2 regions of the Kribbella sp. NPDC048928 genome follow, and region 1 is predicted to be linked to the other one. Evidence: riboswitches for the same ligand, from Rfam matches in the RefSeq annotation. Region 1 holds a riboswitch; the other holds the start of a gene.

Region 1 (7,411 bases):
CCGACCGGTACAGCTCGTCGAGCGCGCGGCCGGACGGCTTCGCCATGTAGAGGTTGAGCGACTGCGCCTGGTCGATCCACTTCTGCCGGCGCGACGCGGCCTTCACCAGCCAGAGCGGGTCGATCTCGAACGCGGTTGCGTACAGCTCGCGAAGGTCCGCGGGGATCCGCTCGATGCCGGCCAGCACACCGTCGTGGTACTTCAGGTCCGACACCATCACCTGGTCCCACAGCCCGCGGGCCTTCAGATCGGCGACCAGGTACGGGTTGGCGATGGTGAACTCACCGGACATGTTCGACTTCACGAACAGGTTGCTGTAGGTCGGCTCGATGGACTGGCTCACGCCGCAGATGTTCGAGATCGTCGCGGTCGGCGCAATCGCCATCACGTTCGAGTTCCGCATCCCGTCGCGCAGCACCTTCTGACGCAGGGCGTCCCAGTCCAGGCGTGAGCTGTCGTCGACGACCAGGTCGCCGTTGCGCGCCGCTTGCAGCCTGGCGATCGAGTCGATCGGCAGCACGCCCTGACTCCACAGCGATCCGTCGTACGACGAGTACCGGCCGCGCTCGGCCGCGAGGTCAGTGGACGCCTCGATGGCGTGGTAGCTGATCTGCTCCATGGAGCGGTCCGCGAACTCGACCGCCGCGTCGGACGAGTACGGAATGCGGAGCTTGAACAGCGCGTCCGCGAAGCCCATCAGCCCGAGGCCGACCGGGCGGTGCCGCTGGTTCGCGCGCTCTGCCTCCGGGGTGGTGTAGAAGTTCACGTCGATGACGTTGTCGAGCATCCGGACCGCAGTCTTCACGGTGTCCCGGAGCAGGTCGGTGTCGAGTCCGTCCGCGGTCAGGTGCGCGACCAGGTTGACCGATCCGAGGTTGCAGACCGCGGTCTCGTCGACGGTGGTGTTGAGCGTGATCTCGGTGCACAGGTTCGACGAGTGGACGACGCCGTCGTGCTGCTGCGGCGAGCGCAGGTTGCAGGCGTCCTTGAAGGTGATCCACGGATGCCCGGTCTCGAACAGGACGGTCAGCATCCGCCGCCAAAGGTCGACCGCCTTGACCCGCTTGTGCACCCGGATCTCGCCGCGATCGGCCGCTGCCTCGTAGGCGACGTACGCCTCGGCGAAGGCGGCGCCGTACAGGTCGTGCAGGTCCGGCACCTCGTCCGGTGAGAACAGCGTCCAGTCGCCACCCGCCTCGACCCGCTGCAGGAACAGGTCCGGCACCCAGTTGGCGGTGTTCATGTCGTGCGTGCGGCGCCGCTCGTCGCCGGTGTTCTTCCGCAGGTCGAGAAACTCCTCGACATCGATGTGCCACGTCTCCAAATACGCACACACCGCACCCTTGCGACGCCCGCCTTGATTCACAGCTACCGCGGTGTCGTTGGCGACCTTGAGGAAGGGGACGATGCCTTGGGATTCGCCGTTGGTGCCGCGGATCTTGGCGCCGATGCCTCGGATCGGGGTCCAGTCGTTGCCGAGGCCGCCGGAGTACTTGGCGAGCAGGGCGTTGTTACGGATGCTGGTGAAGATGCCGGCGAGGTCGTCGTCGACCGTGGTCAGGAAGCAGGACGACAGCTGTGGGCGGGTGGTGCCGGCATTGAACAGCGTCGGCGTCGAGGACATGAACCGGAACGTACTGAGCAACTCGTAGAACTGGATCGTGCGCGCCTCGCGGTCGTCCTCGCGCAGTGCCATCCCCATCGCGACCCGCAGGAAGAACGCCTGCGGCAACTCGTACCGCACTTTGTCGAGGTGCAGCAGGTAGCGGTCGTACAGCGTCTGCAGGCCGAGGAAGGTGAAGTCCAGGTCCCGCTCGGGGCGGATCGCGGCGGCGATCCGGTCGAGGTCGAAGGTGGCGAGCTCTGGGTCGAGCTGCCCGGCCTCGATGCCGATCTGGAAGTAGCGCGTGAAGTACTCGGAGTAGGCCTCGGTCATGTCCGCCTGGCTGGCCTGGCGGGGCTCGCTGTGCGCGCGTCCGAGCGCCTCCCGGCGGATCTGGTCCAGCAGCAGGCGGGCGGCGGCGAAGCTGTACTGCGGCTCTGTCTCGACGTACGACCGGGCGGCCATCACGAGCGCTTGCTCGACCTCGTGCTGGGCGATGCCGTCGTAACAGGCGCCGAGAGTCTCGTCCAGGATCAGCTCGGGGTCGACCGCGTCGAGTCCGGTGGCGGCCTCCGCGACCACGACGCGCAGCCGGTCGACGTCCAGCGGGGAACGGCTGCCGTCGGCCGCGCGGACGGTAAGTGCCGGCTTGACGGCGACGCCCGAGGCGTCGGCGGGAGTGCGGGCCTTCGTGTGCTCCTCGCGGTACAGCACGTAGGCGCGGGCGACCTGGTGCTCGCCGGCGCGCATCAGCGCCAACTCGACCTGGTCCTGGATGTCCTCGACCTGCACGCTGCGGCGGGCGTCGCCGCGGCTGGTAAGGACCCCCACGACCCGGCCGGTCAGGTCGGCCACCAGGTCGCGGACCCGGTGCGTGGAGCCGGCGTCGGCGCCCTCGACGGCGAGGAACGCCTTCGTCATGGCGACGGAGATCTTGGCGGCGTCGAACGGCGCACTACTGCCGTCGCGGCGGATCACGGTGAGCTCTGTCGAACCGTCCGCCACCGAGCCCGCCAAAGCCGAGGAAGCCAAGGAAGCCGAAGACGCCGGGGGAGCCGAGGACGCCGGGAAAGCTGAGGATGCTGAGGAAGCAATGGTCACAAGTGTGTTCTCCACAAGAGTTCGGGAGTCGGGGAGCACGCGGGCAGGCGCACGACGGGACCGGCAGCACCGGCCGGGAACACTGCCGTCACGCCCTGCGACCCACCCGCGAGATCTCGGACTGCGTGCACCGGCGGCACACGCACCGGTGGCAGGTATCCGGACTCGCGGACGCCGGAGGACAGCACGTCCGCTCACCGTTGCGGGGCAGCTCCGGACTTGCACCGGATTCCCCTGTTGCCTCGGGTCGATCAACATCTTGTGTTGTCGATCGCCCCGAACCACCAGCAGTAGTGATGCTAAGCGGAACGATCTACATCTTGTGGTAGCGCCGCGCTGCGTGTCGCACATCTTGTGGCCCTCACGCCGCGGCCGCGTGCAGGTCCTGGAGCGTCATGATCTCCGAACCGTGATGGATGAGCTCCCTGTTCAGCCGCAGAACGACGTGGCCGAACGGTTCGCTCGCGTCCAGCTCGTTCGCCTGGCTGAGGCCGACGGTCATCGCCTGCTCCTCGTCCAGCGCGGCGATCGCGTCCTGCCAGGCCTCGACCCAGTACGTCAGCCAAGCGACCGCGTCGCGCGCGTTGCCGTGCAGCGTGATGTCCGCGCGGCCTTGCCGGCTCGCCCCGAACGTCCACTCCCAGCGCTCGAAGAAGGTCTCGGTCAGATGCGCGATCAGCCACGCGATCGTGCGCGGCCCCCGATGGTCGGGCTCGTCCGGCCACTGGGCGACCCACTCACCGGACCCGAGCGGTCGGAACCGCCCCGCGTAGTGCCGTCTGACGACGGTCAGGGCCTCGCTGCTCGGACGCCAGAAGTACTGCTCGTCGGTCAGTTGGCCGAGGCGACCGGACAGCACCATCCAGCTGAAGCCCAGCTGGCCGCGCACCATCGCCATCGCCGACGGCCGGTGCAGGATGTCCCAGTCGAACGCCATCACGGCTCCCCTGTACGATCGAACATGTGTTCGAATTCTTGCTCGATCGCTCCAGAAAAGTCAAACCGCCTAGTGTGTTGGTCCTGGCCTTGGTGGTACGGGTCTGCTAGGCGGCTCGATCCGCGTGTCCGCGGCCGGGCTGGCGAACCGGCGCTCGAGCAGCGTGAAGGCGTCGATCAGCTCCGGCGCCTCGTAGATGCGGTTGCGCCGCCCGTCGGTGACCTCGCGCAGGACGCCCGCCTCGACCAGCCTGGCGAGGCCTTGGTTGGCGGCCTGCTGCGAGCGGTCGATCAGCTGGGCCGCGGCCGCGAGCGTCAGGACCGGTGCCGCGGGCAGCGCCTCGATCAGCAGCTCGGCAGCGGAGCCGGCCCGCACCGGTGCGGCGCGCGTCCGCCAATCGGCCTTGAGGTCTGCCGCGGTCTGCTCGAAGCGGGCAGCCTCCGCGGTCGCGTGCGTGCACGCCAGCGCGAACATCCGCAGCCACGGGTTCGCGGCGGCGCGCGCCTTCGGGGTCGTCGCACGTCCGACGTACCGGAAGTCCGTCAGTGCTTCGATGTAGGCCGATGCGTGCGTGGCGAGTGACAGCGAGACCGGTGGCACCGTACGGGTGCTGAGGCCGTCGGCGCGCAGGATCAGGTGGATCAGCGCGCGCCCGGTCCGGCCGTTGCCGTCGGCAAACGGGTGGATGGTCTCGAACTGGGCGTGGGCGATCGCGGTCTTCGCCAGCACCGGCAGCGCGGACTCGCGAACGAAGGTCATCAGGTCCGCGAGCAGTTCCGGGATCAGCTGCGCCGGCGGCGGCACGTAGTACGCCTCGGCAGGGGAGCGGCCGCCGATCCAGTTCTGCAGGTAGCGGATCTTGCCGCCGTACTCCGGGGTCGGTGACTGCGCCATCAACCGGCGATGGGCCTCGAGCAGATGGTCGACCTCGAGCTTGTCGCCGGCCTGCACCGTCTCGGTCACCCAGGTCATCGCGTCGACCGCCCCGAGCACCTCCTCGGCCGTCACGTCGCTGATCCGGTCCCGCAGTACGTCGGCCTTCAGCAGCCGGCGCGCACCGACGACAAGGCCTTCGATGTGTGACGACCCGACCGCCTCCGCTCGCAGCAGCAGCCGCGCGAGGGCCTCGCTGTTCGTCAGTACGGCGGCCGTCGCATCGAGCCGGGCCAGATCACCGGCCGCATCCTCGAGCAGCGCGAGCACGTCGTCGGACAGGTCGAACTCCCGCCCGACCAGGGGGTCGGGCAGATACAGCTCGTATGACCCGCCGAGACGCTCCGCCCGGGTGAACCCGTCCGGATGCCCGGGCCACCGATGCAACTCGACCCTTGCCATGTTCTTATTCAAGCTTATCCACAAACCTTGAACAAGCCTGTGGATTAAAGCGTAGCGGTTGTGGACCGGATTGTGGGAAAACTGCTGTCTATGGATGCGCAGACACAGGAGATGGTGACCGCCAACGAGGCCGACTGGGACGCCCGGGCGCCGCTGCACGCGGCGAGCGCGTTCTACGACCGGCCGGCGGAGTTCTGGTTCGCCGACTACGAGTGGGCGGATCTGGGTCCGCTCGACGGTCGCGACGTCCTGCATCTGCAATGCCATCTCGGGACGGAGACGATCGAGTTCGCGCGCCGGGGTGCGCGGACCAGCGGGCTCGACCTGTCCGAGAAGTCGCTGGACGCGGCGCAGCGGATCGCCACCGAGGCCGGAGCCGACGTCGAGTACCTGCACGCCAACGTGTACGACGCGGTGCAGGCGGTCGGCGGACGGAAGTTCGACATCGTCTACACGGGCAAGGGCGCGCTCTGCTACCTGCCTGATCTGCAGCAGTGGGCCGGGGTGGTCCGTGAGCTGCTGAAGCCTGGCGGGGCCCTCTACATCGTCGAGTTCCACCCGCTGCTCAACTCGTTGCGTGAAGTGTCGCTTCCTGGTGAGTCCGAGGAGCTGATCCTGCGCGCCGACTATCTCGAAGGCCGCGGTCCGATCGCGCACGACTCCACGGTCACCTACACCGGCGACGAGGTGCCCGGCCGGCAGACCAGCTACGAGTGGCGGCACGGCCTCGGCGAGATCGTCACCACGCTCGCCGGCACCGGCTTCCAGATCACCAGCCTGCGCGAGTCCGAAGTACTGCCATGGCCTCGCTGGCCCTCCATGCAGCAAACGCCCGAAGGCTGGTGGCGGCTGCCTGACGACGCTCCGCGGATCCCGCTGTTCTTTGCGCTCAAGGCGACCCGATGAACCGCGAGGAGCGCGAGCAGGACCTGATCGCCTACTACACCGGCGAACTCCAGGCCCGGGTCGACCGCGACCTCCCGGAGCCGCGCATCAGCCGTCGGACCCAGTATCTCGATCAGTTGCACACCGAAGGACGCGAGACGGTTCTGGAGATCGGGTGCGGTCCGGGCCGTGACGGCGGGGCGATCGCTGCGGCCGGGTTCAGCTACACCGGGGTCGATCTGTCGCCGGCGAGCGTCGAGGCCTGCCGGGCGCAGGGACTGCGGGCCGAGGTCGCGTCGGTGCTGGAGCTCCCGTTCGCCGATGCCACGTTCGACGCGGGCTGGACGATGAGCACGCTGCTGCACGTGGCCGACGAGGACCTCGACCAGGCCCTGCGGGAGATCGTCCGGGTGCTGCGGCCCGGTGCGCCTTTGGCGATCGGCTTGTGGGGTGACGTCGCCGCCAGCGAGCATGTCTGGAAGGACGGCAAGGGCTACGGTCCTGGCCGGTTCTTCAGCATCCGCTCCGACGACGGCCTGCAGGCGGTTCTCAAACAGCACGGTGTGCTCGAGGACTGGACCACCTGGGACGACGACCAGGCCATGCACTACCAGTGGGCAGTGCTCCGGGTCAGCGCTTCTTAGGGCCGCGGAACGCCACGAAGATGAGGGCGACACCGAAGGCCGCGACGATCGGGCCGACGGTGGCCCACACGGTGCTGCCGGTCATCGAGCTGCCCTTGAGGTAGCCGAGCCCCTGGAACGTCCAGACGCCACCGATCGCAATGAGCAGTGCGGCGAACGCGATGGCGACAATCTTTCCCATCCACCGAGCCTAGCCGAGCAGTTCGTCGCAGAGGGACACGAGTTGGCGGCGGAGGGGACGGGCGCGGTCGGCGAACGTGCGTTGGGCCGCGATGTACTCGGCTTTGCCGTCGGGCGTCTCGATCCGCACGGGGGAGTAGCCGAGGGCGGCCAGGTCGTACGGTGAGGCGCGCATGTCGAGCGTACGGACGTCGCGGGCCAGCTCGAAACAGTCCAGTACGAGGGAACTCGGCGTGAGCGGCATCAGCTTGCCCGCCCATTTGTAGAGATCCATGTTGGCGTGCAGGCAACCGCCCTGCTCGAGTGCCGGCTGCGACTCGCGGGTCGGCTGCACGACGTTCAGCGGACGCGCGGGCGAGGTGAAGAAGCGGAACGCGTCGAAGTGCGAGCAGCCGATCCGGTGCGACTCGACCACCTGATCGGTGCCCTCGGCCCCCAAGCGAAGCGGCCAGGCGGCATGGCGTACCTCGGGCGTCCGGTAGACCATCGCCCACTCGTGCAGCCCGAAGCACCCGAACTGCGGTTGCCGGTCGAGCGTTGACGACAGCAACGCACGGATCCACTTGACGGTGTCGGAGCGGCGGGTGATCTCAGCCGGGGCCAGGGTCGCTGCGCCGTCGACCACTGTGTAGCCGCGGCGGTCGGCGTAGGCAGGAGCCTCCAGCAGGCCGATGCCGGGGCCGGGGTGCCAGACGCGAAGCTGGCTGGGGCGGACGGAGTAGTACG
Region 2 (7,411 bases), on a different contig from region 1:
AGCTCGCCCAGATGGCTCGACGGGATCCAGCCCGGATACCCGAGCTCGTCCTGGGACGACGGCTGCCAGGGCGCGGCGATCTCGGCCCAGCCGTCGCGTTCGGAGCGCACCAGCACCGGCTCGGCGAACAGCAGTTGGGTCAGGGTCCGGCCGTGCAGGCCGAGCCGGGTCTCGGTGTCCATCGACTTCGCCCAGCCGGCTACGTCGGGTTGTGCGGCGGTCGCGGGCGCGTCGATGTCACGCGGCGCGTCCGGAGACGTCCAGACAGTGCTGACCGGGACCTTGGTGGCGGCTAACCTCATGAGCTCAAGCCTGTCACGCCCAGCCCCGGAGCAGAAGGCAGGTGGATCTTCGAGCCCTCGTACCGGATGCCGCCGGTGACCGCGGGCTCCCGCAGCCACCAGGCGGCGTCGAGATCGTTCACCGCCGTCGTCGGGTACGCCGCGACCAAGGCGGCCGCCGCGCCGACGCCGACGTGGCCCTCCATCATGCAGCCGACGATCGCGCCGAGGCCGTGCTCGCGGGCCAGCTCGAGGAGTGTGCGCGCCGTCGCCAGGCCGCCGCACTTGGCGAGCTTCACGTTCACCAGATCGGCTGCGCCGGACCGGATCACGTTCACGAGGTCGCGGACGCTGAACACCGACTCGTCGGCGAGGATCGGCGTACTGACCCGGTCGGTCACCCACGCCATGCCGTCCAGGTCGGCGGCGGCGACCGGCTGCTCGACGAACTCGATCGCACAGCCGGAGTCCTCGAGCGCGCGGATCACGGTGACCGCGTCGCGGCGGGTCCAGCCCTGGTTGGCGTCCAGCCGGAGCCGCGGCTCCGGGCCGATCGCCGACCGCACCCGGCGGACCCGCTCGACGTCGCCGGCGGCGTCGGTGCCGACCTTGATCTTCAGTACGTCGAAGCCGTCCGCAATCCGCGCCGTGCCGGCCTCGGCCAGCGCGTCCGCGTCGCCGACCGACAACGTCATGTCGGTCTGCACCACGTCGACCGTCGAGCCGAGGAACGCGTGCAGCGTCTGCCCACGGCGCCGGGCCGCGAGGTCGTGCAGCGCGACGTCAACCGCGTCCTTGGCCGCGAAGTTGCCGACCGCCGCGGACTGGACGCGGCGCAACGCCTCGGTCAGGTCGTCCGGGCCGAGCCCCTCGAGTGCGGTGCTGATCGGTCCCTCGATGCACGCCTGCGAACCGGCGAGCGAGTCACCGGTCACCTTCCAGACCTGCGGTGCCTCGCCCCAGCCGCTGAGCTCGCCGTCGGTCAGCTCGACGAGCAGCGACTCGGCGTGCGTCGCCGTACGCAAAGCGGTGATGAACGGCGTGTGCAGCGGGGCCGACACCAAATGCGTTCTGAGCTTCACCGCACGGACCCCAGGTCGTGGCGGTGGTTCCAGGCCTCCAACGCGATCGAGGCGATCAGCTCTTGCGCCTCCGCGTCCGGCAGCTCGGACGTCGTGCATGCGACCAGTACGAACGGGTCCGCGTCGGTGGGACGGACGATGCCGCCGTCGTGCCGGATCCGGGTGTCCCAGCCGTTCTTGTGCTCGACCCTGGTCCCGGCCGGCAGCTGTGCGGGGATCTCGCCGTTCCACTGGTTGCCTGCCAGCAGGTCGCGCAGGTAGTCGCCGGAGGCACCTTCCTGGTTGCCCACCGCAACGAGGACGCCGGCCATCCCGGCCGGGCTCATCAGGTTGCTGATCCCGGACCGTGCGGCGGGCATGTCGTCGATGCCGCGCTGGATCCGCGATTCGGCGGGGGAGCCGGGCAGGGTCGCCTCGGTCAGCGCCGCATGCGCTGCGGGGATCCCGACCTGTTCGAGCACGAGGTCGGTCGCGAGGTTGCTGGAGCGGGTGATCATCTCGGTCGCCAGCCAGCCGAGCGGCACCTGGGTGCCGAGCTTCGTCCAGGTCGCAGGCGCCTCGTCTTCGTCCGGGTCCACGCCGAACCGGCCGCCGGCCGCGGACTCGAAGTCGTTGTGCACCGTCACCGGCCGGTCCAGCGCCAGCTCACCGGCCTCGACCTTGCGCATCATCGCCATCGCGACCGGCAGCTTCATCGTGCTCGCGGAGTAGTGCGTCCGCTCCGCCTCGTGCACGAACACCGGTACGCCGTCCAGCCGGCCCAGCCAGACCCCGAACTCCCCGCTCCCGTCCACCCGCTGGAGCAGCTCCGCGATTCCCATGCGGTCACCCAATCACAACGGCGGACCTGGCAGACTGCCGAGGGTGTCCCGTGCAACCGGTAGGCGACAGGATCCACTCGAGGCCCTGATCCAGCCTCCGGTCGGCAGGGCTCTCGGCATCCTCCTCGGCTTCGCCGCCGACCGCGTCCTGGGCGATCCGCGCCGTCTGCACCCGGTCGCCGGCTTCGGCCAGGCAGCAGCCAGCCTGGAGAAGCACTTGTACGCCGACTCGCGCCCAGCCGGCGTCAGCTACACGGCGACCCTGGTCGGCACCTCAGCAGTCCTCGGCGTCGCGATCGAGCGACTCACCCGCAAGCATCCAGTCCTGTACGTCGCCGCAACCGCGACCGCTACGTGGGCGGTCCTCGGCGCCCGCAGCCTGGAGCGTGAGGCGCAGACCATGGCCACCCTGCTGGAAGAGAAGGACATCCCCGCCGCCCGCGATCGGTTGAGCCACCTGTGCGCCCGCGACGCGACCGCGCTGGAGTCCGACGAGCTGGCCAGGGCGACGGTCGAGTCCCTCGCCGAGAACACCTCGGACGCGTGCGTCGCGCCGCTGGTGTGGGGCGGAGCGTTCGGTATCCCCGGGCTGCTTGCGTACCGGGCGGCGAACACGCTGGATGCCATGGTCGGCTACCGGTCGCCCAAGTACCGGAACTTCGGATGGGCGTCAGCGCGACTGGACGACGTACTGAATCTGCTGCCGGCGCGGGTGTGCGCAGTGCTGACGGCGCTCGTGTCGGGGCGGCCGGCGGAGACCGTCGCGGTCTGGCAGCGCGACGCGCGGAAGCATCCGAGCCCGAACGCCGGCCCGGTCGAGGCAGCGTTCGCGGGTGCGCTCGGCGTGACGCTGGGCGGGACCAACGACTACGGCAGCTACGTCGAGGATCGCGGCACCCTGGGCGACGGCCCGGCGCCAACAGTCCCCGACGTCCGCCGTACGGCCGAACTCGCCCGGTGCGTCGGCGTCGCGGTGGCCGCCCTCGCCACCATCATCTCGTTGCGTCCGAGAATCCGTGGGTCCCGGGCCTCGAATCGTCGGACTCAAGCGGTCGGACTGGGGAAGGGGAAGCGATGGGGTTGAGTCATCGGCCGTTGCGGATCGCGATGATCCGGCACGGGGAGTCCGAGGCGAATCTGGACAAGACGATCTACGAACGCATCCCGGACCACGCGGTGCCGCTGACCGCCCTGGGGCACCAGCAGGCTGCCAAGGCCGGACGGGGGCTGCGGGAGCTGTTCGAGAACGAGCCGGTCCGCGTGTACGTGTCGCCGTACCTGCGGGCCCGGCAGACGCTCGACTCGCTCGGGCTGGACGACCTTCTCCAGTTGCCGCGCGAGGAGCCGCGGCTGCGCGAACAGGACTGGGCCAATCTGCAGGTCACCGAAGACATCGAGCGGCAGGAGAAGCTGCGGGACTCGTTCGGGCACTTCTACTACCGGTTCACCCACGGTGAGTCGGGTTCGGACGTGTACGACCGGGTGTCGACGTTCCTGGAGACGATGCACCGCGACTTCGAGAGCCCGGACGCGCCGCGGAACGTGCTGCTGGTGTCGCACGGGCTCACGATGCGGCTGTTCTGCATGCGCTGGTTCCACTGGTCGGTACGGTTCTTCGAGTCGCTGCGGAACCCGGGGAACGCGGAAACACGCGTCCTGCTGCGGCAACCGGATTTCCGGTACAAGCTGGACCGGCCGTTCGAGCAGTGGACAGCCTACGAACCGACGGACCAAGAGCGTCAGGCTTGGTTGGGTAGCAATGGGTGAGACGACGGAACGGGAGCGATCGGCATGGTTGTAGAGCAGACGCGGGACGCCGTACTGGACCTGCTGGCGAGCCTGTCGCCCGCACAGCTCGCCAAGATCAGGGCGCCGTTCGACACCCCGGACCACAAGGAGTGGACGTACCTGCCGGGGGACCGGCCCGGGCTGCAGCTGTCGGAGCTGACACCGGCGCAGCAGTTGCTGGCGAAACGGATCGTCGAGCTCGGCTGCAGCGAGCGCGGCGCGGCCGACTCGTGGGCGGTGCTGGACGCGGAGGTCATCCTGCGCGGCATCCCCGCGCTGCCGGAGTCGGGGCACTGGGAGGGCTCCGTCCTCGGCGAGCGGTTCTTCCTGCGCGTGCTCGGCGACCCGTCCGGTACCGGGCCGTGGGCCTGGCGGCTGAACGGTCACCACCTGGCGCTGCATGTGATGGTCGTGGACGGGGCGATTGCGTTCACACCGCAGTTCATCGGGTCGAACCCGGCCGAAGTACTGACCGGCCCCGAGACCGGCCGCCGGTTCCTGGCCGCTGAGCAGGACCTGGGCTTCCAGCTGCTGCATGCGCTGGAGCCCGGACAGCTCGAGGTCGCACACGTCTCGCAGGACGCCCCCGACGACCTCCTGACCCGCCACGACCCGGTCGCCGACGCGTCGCTCCTGCACCGCGGCCTGCCGTACGGCGACATGAACGAGGACCAGCGTCAGATCCTGAGCCTCCTCATCGGCCAGTACGTCGGACGTGCGGCCGGTCCGATCGGTCTGCAGACCTGGCAGGACATCACCGCTCAGGGCATTGAGCAGCTGACGTTCGCCTGGGCCGGTGAGACCCAGCCGGGTGTCGGGCACCGCCACTACTACTCCGTGGCCGGCCCGACGTTCCTTGCGGAGTACGACAACACCCAGGACAACGCGAACCACATCCACTCGGTCTGGCGTGACCTGCGCAACGACTGGGGTACGGACCTGCTCGCGGCGCACTACGCAATGCACCGATAGAGTCAGCGACGTCAATCGACGGCATTCGCAGGAACCCGGTGTGAATCCGGGACGGTCCCGCCACTGTGACCCCGCGAGGGGGAGTCAGGAACTGCCGCCGTCGTACCTGTAGCTGGGGCGTGGATACCCCGGGAAGGAACGCGTGCGTATGCCTGCGAAGCTGCTGTTGCTGTCCACCGCCGACACGGACCTGCTGGCTGCCGCACAGGCCGCTGCCGGGTGGAAGGTGGCGAACCCGGCGCGGCTGGACGTCGCCGAGCTCGGTCCGCTGCTCGACGACGCGGATGTGGTCGTCGTCCGCCTGCTCGGCGGCAAGCGAGCCTGGGAGGAAGGCCTCGACGCGGTCCTCGCCTCGGGCAAGCCGGCCGTGGTCGTCAGCGGTGAGGCGGCGCCGGACGCCGAGCTGATGTCGCTGTCGACCGTTCCTGCTGGCGCGGTGACCGAGGCCCTCGCGTATCTCCGCGAGGGTGGAGCGGACAACCTGCGCAACCTGGCCGGGTTCCTGCGCGACACGCTGCTGCTCACCGGCGACGAGTTCGAGCCGCCGCGTGCGCTGCCGGCGTACGGCGTCCGTGGCGAGTTCGTCGAGGACGAACGGCCGGTGGTCGGGATCGTCTACTACCGCGCCCACGAGATCTCCGGGAACACTGCCTTCGTCGACGTACTGGCTGCCGCCGTTGCCGACGCTGGTGCGCAGCCGTTGCCGGTGTACTGCGGGACGCTCCGCGGGCTCGACCCGACCTCACCCGACAATGCGGGGCTGTTCGAGCTGCTCCGCAAGTGCGACGTGCTGGTGACGACCCTGCTCGCCGCGGGCGGATCCGTTGCGGCGAACGCGAGCGCCGGCGGTGCGGACGACGCGTGGGACGCCGGTGCGCTGGCCTCGTTGGACATCCCGTTGATCCAGGGGCTCGCGCTGACCTCGACGCGCGAGCAGTGGGTGGACAGCGATGCGGCCGTCAGCCCGCTGGACGCGGCGACGCAGGTCGCGATCCCGGAGTTCGACGGGCGGCTGATCTCGGTGCCGTTCTCCTTCAAGTCGTACGACGCCGACGGGCTGGCCCGGTACGCGCCGGACCCGGAACGGTGCGCGCGGCTCGCCGGGATCGCGGTCGCGCACGCACGGTTGCGCCACGTACCGGTCGCCGAGAAGCGGATCGCGCTGGTGCTGTCCTCGTACCCGACGAAGCACGCGCGGATCGGGAACGCGGTCGGTCTCGACACGCCCGCGTCGGCGGTCGTGCTGCTCGGGCAACTGAAGGACGCGGGCTACGACGTCGGCGACCTGGATCCGGACGAGCTGGAGGGTGACGGGCTGATCCACCAGCTGATCGCGGCCGGCGGGCACGACGTCGACTGGCTCACCGACGAGCAGCTCGAGAACGCGGTCGCCAAGGTGCCGCTCTCCACGTACGCCACCTGGTTCTCCCGTACGCCGGAATCGTTGCAGGAGGCAATGATCGAGGCATGGGGCGAGGCGCCCGGCTCGTTGTACGTCGACACCTCCGGCGACGAGCCGGCGATCGCGCTCGCGGCGCTGCGGTTCGGGAACGTCGTGCTGATGATCCAGCCGCCGCGGGGCTTCGGTGAGAACCCGGTCGCGATCTACCACGATCCGGCCCTGGCGCCGTCGCACCACTACCTCGCGGCGTACCGGTGGCTGGAGGCGAGCGTCGAGGAGGGCGGCTTCGGCGCCCAGGCCGTCGTTCATCTCGGCAAGCACGGGACGCTGGAATGGCTGCCGGGCAAGGGGATCGGCCTGGCCGCCGACTGTGCACCGGACGCCGTACTCGGGAACCTGCCGATGATCTACCCGTTCATCGTGAACGATCCGGGCGAGGGGACGCAGGCCAAACGGCGCGCGCACGCGACGGTCGTCGACCACCTGGTGCCGCCGATGGCGCGCGCCGAGACGTACGGCGACATGGCGAAGCTGGAGTACCTGCTCGACGAGTACGCGACCGTCTCCGCGCTGGACCCGGAGAAGGTGCCGACGCTGCGCGCGCAGATCTGGACGCTGATCCAGGCGGCGCAGTTGCACCACGACCTGCACACGTCGGACAAGCCGTCGGACGACGAGTTCGACGAGTTCGTACTGCACCTGGACGGGTATCTGTGCGAGATCAAGGACGTACAGATCCGCGACGGGCTGCACATACTCGGCGGTGCGCCGATCGGTGAGGCGCGGGTGAATCTGGTGCTCGCCGTACTGCGGGCGCGGCAACTGTGGGGTGGTTCGTACTCGATCTCCGGGCTGCGCGCGGCGCTCGGGAACACGTTCGGTGTCGACGAAGCCGCGCTGCTGGCGGACCCGGGCCGTGCCGTGCCGGAGCTCGCGGACCTCGCGACGCTGGCCGATCTGCCGGCCGTGAGCGCCGCGGACGGGGTCGATCTGCTGGAGTCGGTCGCGCGGAAGCTCGTCGTCGGGATGGAGACGATGAGCTGGGACGCGACGAAGGTTCCGGTC

Evidence for each region. Region 1 has a riboswitch for cobalamin ahead of ACGFI6_RS27190 (ribonucleoside-diphosphate reductase subunit alpha). Riboswitches for the same ligand answer to the same signal wherever they lie in the genome.
Region 2: linked by a shared signal. The riboswitch ahead of cobN (cobaltochelatase subunit CobN) and the one ahead of ACGFI6_RS27190 (ribonucleoside-diphosphate reductase subunit alpha) in region 1 are both predicted to bind cobalamin.

The regions. Positions count from the first base shown of each region.
Region 1 covers NZ_JBICUC010000006.1:429,694-437,104, forward strand. Annotated here, with positions in the region: gene ACGFI6_RS27190 (ribonucleoside-diphosphate reductase subunit alpha) at 1-2,608, opposite strand, end outside; cobalamin riboswitch at 2,837-3,005, opposite strand; gene ACGFI6_RS27195 (DinB family protein) at 3,066-3,641, opposite strand; gene ACGFI6_RS27200 (Fic family protein) at 3,711-4,976, opposite strand; gene ACGFI6_RS27205 (class I SAM-dependent methyltransferase) at 5,067-5,882, shown strand; gene ACGFI6_RS27210 (class I SAM-dependent methyltransferase) at 5,879-6,505, shown strand; gene ACGFI6_RS27215 (hypothetical protein) at 6,492-6,686, opposite strand; gene ACGFI6_RS27220 (3-methyladenine DNA glycosylase) at 6,696-7,411, opposite strand, start outside.
Region 2 covers NZ_JBICUC010000003.1:610,130-617,540, forward strand. Annotated here, with positions in the region: gene ACGFI6_RS16330 (NlpC/P60 family protein) at 1-302, opposite strand, end outside; gene ACGFI6_RS16335 (mandelate racemase/muconate lactonizing enzyme family protein) at 299-1,363, opposite strand; gene ACGFI6_RS16340 (serine hydrolase) at 1,360-2,184, opposite strand; gene ACGFI6_RS16345 (cobalamin biosynthesis protein) at 2,228-3,268, shown strand; gene ACGFI6_RS16350 (phosphoglycerate mutase family protein) at 3,259-3,951, shown strand; gene ACGFI6_RS16355 (DUF3500 domain-containing protein) at 3,976-4,944, shown strand; cobalamin riboswitch at 4,933-5,059, shown strand; gene cobN (cobaltochelatase subunit CobN) at 5,093-7,411, shown strand, end outside.